One region of the Pseudomonas sp. GW822-FHT06D10 genome, then DNA from elsewhere that is predicted to be linked to it. Evidence: riboswitches for the same ligand, from Rfam matches in the RefSeq annotation. Region 1 holds a riboswitch; the other holds the start of a gene.

The links. Region 1 has a riboswitch for manganese ahead of AC1RL5_RS25400 (TMEM165/GDT1 family protein). Riboswitches for the same ligand answer to the same signal wherever they lie in the genome.
Region 2: another riboswitch for manganese. It lies ahead of mntP (manganese efflux pump MntP); the one in region 1 lies ahead of AC1RL5_RS25400 (TMEM165/GDT1 family protein).

What each region holds. Positions count from the first base shown of each region.
Region 1 covers NZ_JBXALN010000008.1:211,029-215,436, forward strand. Annotated here, with positions in the region: gene AC1RL5_RS25390 (2-hydroxyacid dehydrogenase) at 61-1,026, shown strand; gene AC1RL5_RS25395 (methyltransferase) at 1,058-2,056, shown strand; yybP-ykoY riboswitch at 2,108-2,231, shown strand; gene AC1RL5_RS25400 (TMEM165/GDT1 family protein) at 2,323-2,907, shown strand; gene AC1RL5_RS25405 (M48 family metallopeptidase) at 2,992-3,810, opposite strand.
Region 2 covers NZ_JBXALN010000004.1:83,765-88,172, reverse strand. Annotated here, with positions in the region: gene AC1RL5_RS14120 (serine hydrolase domain-containing protein) at 1-841, opposite strand, end outside; gene AC1RL5_RS14115 (GFA family protein) at 950-1,438, opposite strand; yybP-ykoY riboswitch at 1,549-1,709, shown strand; gene mntP (manganese efflux pump MntP) at 1,720-2,292, shown strand; gene AC1RL5_RS14105 (GNAT family N-acetyltransferase) at 2,368-2,934, opposite strand; gene AC1RL5_RS14100 (hypothetical protein) at 3,210-4,408, shown strand, end outside.

The sequences.
Region 1 (4,408 bases):
ATTTCATCTGTTAGGCTCGGCAGATTACGCCTTAGAACCCTCGTGCAAAAGGTACAGTTCATGACTAACAATCGCCGCGCCGTCTTCCTCGATCACAGCTCACTGGACCTCGGTGACCTGGACCTGGGTGCGCTGCATGACAGTTTCAGCTCTCTGCAAGTACATGCCCACACAGCGCCGGAACAGGTCACCGAACGCCTGCAGGGCGCCCAGGTGGCCATCAGCAACAAGGTGGCACTGACAGCCGAAACCCTGGCCGCCTGCCCCGACCTGCAACTGATCCTGGTGGCCGCCACCGGCACCAACAATGTCGACCTGGCCGCAGCCCGCAAGCAGGGGATCACCGTCAGCAACTGCCAGGGCTACGGCACTCCCTCGGTGGCCCAGCACACCCTGATGCTGCTGCTCAACCTGGCCACCCGGGTCGCCGATTACCAACAGGCCGTGGCCGCCGGGCGCTGGCAACAGGCCAGTCAGTTCTGCCTGCTGGACTACCCGATCATCGAACTGGCGGGCAAGACCCTGGGCCTGCTGGGCAATGGCGAACTGGGCAGCGCGGTGGCCCGCCTGGCCGAAGCCTTTGGCATGCGTGTGCTGCTGGGGCAGATTCCAGGCCGCCCGACCCGCCCGGACCGCCTGCCGCTGAAGGAACTGCTGCCGCAAGTGGACGCCCTGACCCTGCACTGCCCCCTCAACGAGCACACCCGCCACTTTATCGGTGCCCCGGAGCTGGCCCTGCTCAAGCCCGGAGCCCTGGTGGTCAACACCGCCCGCGGCGGGCTGATCGATGAACAGGCCCTGGCCGATGCATTGCGCAATGGTCACCTGGGTGGTGCGGCCACCGATGTGCTCAGCGTCGAACCCCCGGTGGCTGGCACCCCCCTGCTGGCCGGCGACATTCCGCGCCTGATCGTCACTCCACACAACGCCTGGGGCAGCCGCGAGGCCCGCCAGCGAATCGTCGGTCAATTGACGCAAAACGCCCACGCCTTCTTCAGCGGCGCCCCGCTGCGGGTCGTGAGTTGATAAACTTCGCCACTTTTTTCGGGGGCGGATCATGGACACACGCAGTGAAGTACTGTTGCGTCAGGCTGAATTGTTTCAAGGCTCACTGCTGCTGGCCGGCCTGGCCGCCGACGATCTGCTGGGCCGCCTGCCCAATGCCCGGGGCTGGAGCTGGCACGCCGGCGACCAGGCAGCCCTGGAGGCGCGCTTTCCCGGCCGCAGTCACTTTGGCGTAGACGCACCGGCCCAATCCTTCGACAGCGCCGTGCTGTTCCTGCCCAAATCCAAGGACCTGACCGACTACCTGCTCAACGCCCTGGCCTCGCGCCTGGCCGGGCGTGAACTGTACCTGGTGGGCGAGAAGCGCAGCGGCGTGGAGAGTGCGGCCAAGCAACTCAACCCCTTCGGCAAGCCGCGCAAGCTCGATAGCGCCCGGCACTGCCAGCTGTGGCAGGTCACGGTGGCCAATGCTCCCGAACCGCTCACCCTGCAGAGCCTGGCCCAGGAGTACGAACTGCCGCTGGCCGAAGGCCCGCTGAAAGTCATCAGCCTGCCGGGGGTGTTCAGCCATGGCCGGCTGGATCGCGGCACCGCGCTGCTGCTGGAGCACCTGGACCACCTGCCCGCCGGCCACCTGCTGGACTTCGGCTGCGGTGCCGGAGTGCTAGGGGCCACCGTGAAACGCCGCTACCCGGACAGCCGCGTGACCCTGCTGGATGTGGACGCCTTCGCCGCCGCCAGCAGCCGCCTGACCCTGGCGGCCAACGGCCTGGAAGCCGAGGTGCTGACCGGTGACGGAATCGACGCCGCGCCCATGGGGCTGAACGGCATCCTGACCAATCCGCCCTTCCACACCGGGGTCCATACCGACTACCAGGCAACGGAAAACCTGCTGCGAAAAGCAGCCAAACATCTGCAAAAAGGTGGAGAACTGCGAGTAGTTGCCAACAGCTTCCTGCGCTACCAGCCGCTGATCGAAGAGCACCTGGGGCCCTGTGCGATCAAGGCCGAAGGCCAGGGCTTTCGCATTTATCGGGCCAAGCGCGGCTGAAATCCTTTTTCGCAAACAAGGCTTGCCGAAAGGGTTTTGCCTAGGCAGAATCCGCTCCGTCCTAGGGGAGTAGTCTCCCACGAGCGCCACGCTCGTCCGGCATGCGTCAACATACTTGGTCAACAGACCATGGCGCATGCGACCCAAGAGTCCGCACAGACGGACCGCAGGGTTTGACAAGACCTATGACACGCACACCTTACCCGGGGCGGGAAGGCTGTACGTGTCATAGCCGTGTCGACCCGCCCCTTAGGAAAACCCTGATGATGCTGGACTCCCTGCTCGTTCCCACCGCAATCGTTGCCTTGGCCGAAATCGGCGACAAGACGCAACTGCTTGCCCTGATTCTCGCCGCACGTTTTCGCAAACCCTGGCCGATCATCGCCGGCATCGTTGCCGCGACCCTGGCCAACCATGCGGCGGCCGGTGCGGTAGGCGCCTGGTTCGGCAGCTTCTTCTCGGACTCGACCCTGCACTGGATCCTCGCCGCCAGCTTCACCGCCACCGCGCTGTGGACCCTGGTACCGGACAAGATGGACGACGACGAAGCCAATACCGCACGCAAGTTCGGCCCTTTCCTGACCACCCTGATCGCCTTCTTCCTGGCAGAAATCGGTGACAAGACCCAGGTCGCCACCGTCATGCTGGCGGCGCAGTACCCGGACCTGTGGCTGGTGATCATCGGTACCACCCTGGGCATGCTGATTGCCAACGTACCGGTGGTCCTGGCAGGCAACTTCGCCGCAGACAAGCTGCCCCTGACCCTGATCCGTCGCCTGGCGGCGTCGGCCTTCTTCATCCTCGCCGTGGTGGCGGTGTACAAGGCCATGCAGATCAGCGGCTGGGTATAAAAGAAATCGCCGGCAAGCTGGCCCTACGCAACCCGTAGGAGCCGGCTTGTCGGCGACAGCGTCATCGACAATGACGCGAAGGGATCAGGACTTCTTGGCGGCCTGATACAGCGGCATCACCTTGGGAATCGCCGCCTGCAAGGAAGCGATACGGCTGGTGGAAGCCGGGTGAGTGCTCATGAACTCGGGCGGCGCGGAGCCACCGGCAGCCTGGCCCATCTTGTTCCACAGGCTGATGGCCGCATTCGGGTTGTAACCGGCACGGGCGGCCAGTTCCAGGCCGATCAGGTCCGCTTCGTTTTCATTCTCGCGGCTGTTGGGCAGGGTCATCAGCAGGTTCACCCCGTTGTCACCCAGGGCTACGGTTTCCTGCGGAACGCCGAACAAGGTGGCGATCTGCTTGCCGGCACCGACCGCGTACTGCTTGGACATGGCTTCGCGACCGTGCTCGCGCAGGGCGTGGGCAATTTCATGGCCCATGACCGCGGCGATTTCATCGTCGGTGAGTTTGAGCTTCTCGATCAGCCCGGAGTAGAAAATGATCTTGCCGCCAGGACCGCAGTTGGCGTTGAGCTCGTCGCTCTTGATCAGGTTGACTTCCCATTTCCACTGCGCGCAGTCGGGGCGGAAAGTCGGCGCCTGGGCAATCAGGCGGTTGGCAATGACCTGCAGGCGCTTGGCGTTGGCGCTGGTCTTGTCCAGTACGCCCTGGCTGCTTGCTTCACCCAGAGTCTGCTGATAGGACTGGGCATAGGACTGGTTCACTTCAGCGCTGGAAACCATGCTGAACATGGATTGCTTGCGATCCACACCGACCACGCCACCGCTGGTGGTATTGACCGTTTCACAACCGCTGAGCAGCACTGCGGCACTCAATGCACATACGACCAATGACTTCTTCATCATGAAACCTCCCTGAAAACGTGGCGCGTATCCTAAGGGCGGAAATGTATCCGCGCCAGATGTAAAAACAGCAATCGGTCGCATTTCAGATACATATTTGCCTTGCAGGAGAAAATTCATTCCTCCCGCAAATCCCGCCCGGGTTACCCCCACAGCTCGCCAAGAACGACATCAAGCTCCCTGAAACAGTCATTTTTCCGTGTAAGGCTAATGGCCAGCGCTGCAGCGGCCGATACAGCTCGGCAGACCTAAATTCCTGCGCCCGGAGCCTCTATGAAGTTCAAGTCGATCCAGTTTTCCGTCGCCGCCCTGGCCGGCGCCATCGTTCTCAGCGTGGTTGCAGCCCTGGTGCTGTACGCCCTGTTCTCCGGGGCCAGGACCCAGCAGATGGTGCAAGACCGTACCCAGGCCCAGTTCGAACAGGTCATCGAACAACGCCTGAGCGGCCTGGCGCAGACCCAGGTCAGCCAGATCCAGCGCGAACTGGAAGCGCCCCTGCTGATCGCCGGCGGCCTGGTGCGGGTCAATGCGCTGATGGGCACCCAGGACCCGCAAGGCCATGCCGGGCTGAGCCTGAGCCGTGAACAGCTGATTGCCC
Region 2 (4,408 bases), on a different contig from region 1:
CCTGGGCGAACAGCATGCGCACATAGCGGCTCAGGTCCCGCGGGCTGCTCCACAGGCCCTGGGCGGAAAGGTCGCGGACCAGCGCATCGCTGCTGACACCGTCTTCATAGCCTTTTGCCCGGTAGGGCTGGGCGCGGCTGTCCCCGACAAAGCTCGACTGGCTCATGCCCAGTGGGCGCAGCAGGCTCTTCTGCAACTGCTGTTCGAAATCCACGCCGCTGCTGCGCTCCACCGCTGCCCCGAGCAGGGCATAACCGAGGTTGGAGTAGGCGGTCTGGGTTCCCGGAGCGTTGCTCAGCCACAGCCCGCTGAGCTTTCCCGGCAGTTCGTCGAGGGCGTTGGGGGTGCGTGCGTCGCGCAGGTATTCGCTGGGAATGCCGCCCTGGTGGCTGAGCAGGCGGCGCAGAGTCACGGCCCGGTCGGCGGCGTTCTGGTCCTCGTGAAAGCGCGAGCGGACGTAGAACTCCCTGAGGGTGTCCTGCAGCGGCGCGTCCAGTTGCAGGCGCCCTTGTTCCACCAGTTGCATTACCGCCGTGGCAGTCAGCAATTGCGACAGGGCACCGGCGCGAAACGCGGTGTTTTCGGTCACTTGCAGGCCCCGGGCCTGGTCGGCGAAGCCAAAGCCCCGGGCCCAGATCAGTTGCTGGCCGTCCACCAGGGCGATGGACAGCCCGGGCACCTGATGTTCGGCCATCTGTTGCGGGATGTACTGCTTCAGGTAGCCGATGATGCTGGCGTAATCGCCGGGCGCGATGGGCGGCGGCGCCGGAGGCTGGCCGTTGCAGCCGAGGTTGCTCAAGAGCAGGCCCACCAGCGGCAGGCCGAGAAGTTTGCGGGACATGCAGCACCCGAGGGCCAATTGGATCAGCGGATGCTAGGGAAGGGGGGCGTGGCAGTCTTTGACAGCTTTGTCGGGAAACTGTCAAAGACTGTTAAGCCCCGGTTGCGCTCAGGCCTCCAGCCCCAGGCGCTGGTGCCACTGGGCAATCGATTCCTCGGGGTATTCGGCGAACTGCAGGTCGTGCGCCCCGGCATCGACCTCGACCCAGGGCGCCCTGGAGTCGAGCATCAGGTGGGTGTGCTGCGGCGGCACCGGCAACGGGGTGTCGATGGCCGAGGCAAAAGGGTGGATCAGCTCCGGCCATTGCGGGCTGAACAGCCACAGCCCGGAGCCGCAGCGCCCGCAGAAGTGCCGTTCGGCGCTGCTGCTGTGGGCCCGGGCGGCACCGGCGGGCTTGAGCCGGGCATGGTAGATGACGATGTGCTTGCGCCCGCGTACCTTGAGGCTGGCCGCATCGCCCCCCAGGTTGATGGCGTAGCCGCCACCGCCCTGGGTCTTGCGGCAGATCGAGCAGTAGCAGCGCTGGTAGGGATAGGGATGGCGGCTGGACAGGCTGAAGTGCACGGCGCCGCAATGGCAGGAGCCCTGGAGTTGCATGGGGTACCTCCACGAATCAACGGGTGGATTGCACAGGCTAGCCGCTGTGCGAGCAGCTGTCGTGACGCGGTGCTGATGAAATTTTCACATGTGGCCGGCTAAGCTGCGCGCCTCTTTGGGGAGTAACCTGCCACCGCGCCCTGCGGTGGCGCCCGTATCAACATTCTCGGCAACCTGCCGTGGTACGGGCACCGTTTCGGTTGGTGAGACCATCGACATACCTGCGCTGAAGTCGGGCGCGTGGGCATGTCGTGGACTCAAGCCCGACCGGAAGACTCAACGTGAACCCAGCCTCGATCATCTTTCTCGCCTTCGCCATGTCCACCGATGCCTTCGCCGCCGCGGTGGGCAAGGGTTCGGCCATGCTCAAGCCGCGCCTGCTGGAAGCTTTGCGCATCGGCCTGATCTTCGGCGTCATTGAAGCCATCACCCCGGTGGTGGGCTGGTTCATCGGCCAGGCCGCGACTCAATGGGTGGCCAACTGGGACCACTGGATCGCCTTCAGCCTGCTGCTGTTGCTGGGCCTGCACATGATCTACAACGGCACCCGCCAGCAGGCCGAGGCCGAGGAGGAAAAACCGCGCCAGCACGGCTTCTGGCTGCTGGCGGTGACCGGCCTGGCCACCAGCATCGATGCCCTGGCGGTGGGGGTGGGGCTAGCGTTCGTCAACGTCAACATCTGGGTCGCGGCCAGCGCCATCGGCCTGGCCACCATGACCATGGTCACCCTGGGAGTGATGCTGGGCCGCGCCATTGGCACGGTGATGGGCCAGCGCGCCGAAGTGCTGGGCGGGGTGGTGCTGATCATCGTCGGCTCGGGAATTCTCTACGAGCACCTGTCGGCTGTGGCTTGACTTCAGTATCGGCGGCGGGGCGGTTCTGCGGGCAATGCGGCCGCGCCTCGGGCCGAGGCGCGGAGCGCTCTGGCGTTACAGCGCCAGGCTGTGGATCACCTGGGTGGCGTCATCGGGGTCGATGGCGCTGCGCATGCCCAGCTGTTTTGCCAGGCGGCGCATGCTGTAGTTGGCGGCGGAATCCACCGAGTACATCTGCTGGAAACCGTTGTTGCGGGCTTCGTCGATCAGGTGCTGCATCAATAGCGCGCCGAGGCCCTTGCCTTGCCACTCATCGGCGATGGTCACGGCGAACTCGCAATGCGAGGGCTGCTCGTCGACCTGGGCGTAGCGGCTGATCCCCACTTCCCGCAGTTCGCCGTTGTCGTGGACCAGGGCCACATAAGCCACCCGCTGCGGCGTGCCGACATCCATCAGTTGATTGAGCAGTTGCTCGCCCACTTCCTTGATCTCACCGAGAAAGCGCTGGTGCCGCGTGGCCGGGGAGAGGTTTTCGATAAAGGCCTTTTCCCGCTCTCGGTCCTGGGGCCGCAGCGGGCGGATCAGCACATGGCTGCCATCGTTCAGGGCGTCGATCCAGTATTGGCCTTGCTGCGCCGGGAACGGCGGGTGGGCGAGGGTATCGAGAGCGGTGCTGGGCATGGTCAAGTCTCCGCGGAGCCAAAGGGCGGGCTGCGCACACAGCCCTGATTGGCTTCAGGTTTACTCCGCTGGCGAGGCGGGCACTTGATCGGCATCAATGTCTCTGCTTGCGCTGCCGGCCAGGGCGATCACCGGTCACGACCCGTTCAAGCCGCCACCGCTGCTGGCGTACAGGCATTTGGCTATTAATGCTAGCGCCTAATGTTCTTTTTCCTGGCGCGTTGCCGTGAGAGCGCTGATCTACGCTCTCGAACAGCCAAGGGAGGAGTCAGGATATGGAGCATCAACAAGACAAGAATCGTTTGCAGCGGCAGGTTTCCTACATTGCTATCAGTGTTGGTCTGGCGCTTCTGGGCGGCGTTTCGAACGCCGCCCCGGTGTCGATAACCGTATCGCCCGAGGTACCCGCCGATATACCCGGGGGGGCATCCCAGGCAACGTTGGCACAGGCTGCGGCCTTCGCCTGGCAGGAGTTCATCGCTCTCAATTGGCCGGCCCTGGGCGGGCAGCGCGATGTGCCCGATATCCGCCAGCCTTTCGGCAGCCAGGGCGTGCCTCTGGTGTGGCATACGTACCGAAGCAAGGTTGAGATCTTTCCGGGCAAGGGCAGTGCCAACGTCGGCCCCCCGGGCTACAAGCCTGATGGCGCTCCCAGTTATGGTTATGGCACTGCGCCAACCTATGACTACAGTTTTACCGTGCCTGCCTGCTCTGGCCAGATCGCACCCAAACTGCCGGCCTGGATCAACCTCGACGAAAGCACCCAGATCGGCCTCGACCAGATGTATGCCGGTGTTGTTCCGGCGACTCCCACCGGAGGCAATTCCAACCCCCAGCTGGTGCGCTTCCTGGCCAAGGCCAATCAGGTGCAATACACCTACGTCGCCGCCAACCAGTTCTGGTACGCCAACCCCGCGCTGGCACAAGCCGCGCGGAACTTCTTCAACGCGGTCAAGCAGACACCTCCGACTTTCCCCAGCGCGCCGCGGGTCAACTTTCCCAACGGCACCATTGAGGTCAAGTCCGCCTGGCGCCAGCTGGGTCCCGGCGAGGACCCCTCGCGATTCCACAGGCAGACGGTGCGCTTCTATGAGCAACCACCGGGCAAGGGCACCTGCTATTTCGAGGCGCAATGGGCGATGGTGGCGTTGCACATCATCCAGAAGACCCCCACGGCCCCGAGTTTTATCTACGCGACCTTCGAACAGGCCGACAACATCCTGCTGCCCAGTGGCAAGCCGCTTGAGGATGAGAACGGCCGCATCATCAATCCAGCGCCGGGCCCTATGCCCACCAATCCCGGGCTGAGTTACCAGGACGACCCCAACAACCCTCAAGTCAAGGCCCTGGGGGCCTTCTGCAAGCCCGGCAAGCAACTGTATCTGCGCGAGATTGCCAAAGGCGGTACTCCGGCGGGCGGCCCGATCTGCATCAACCAGCGCTATGAGCCGATTGCGGCTGACGTGATTCAGGT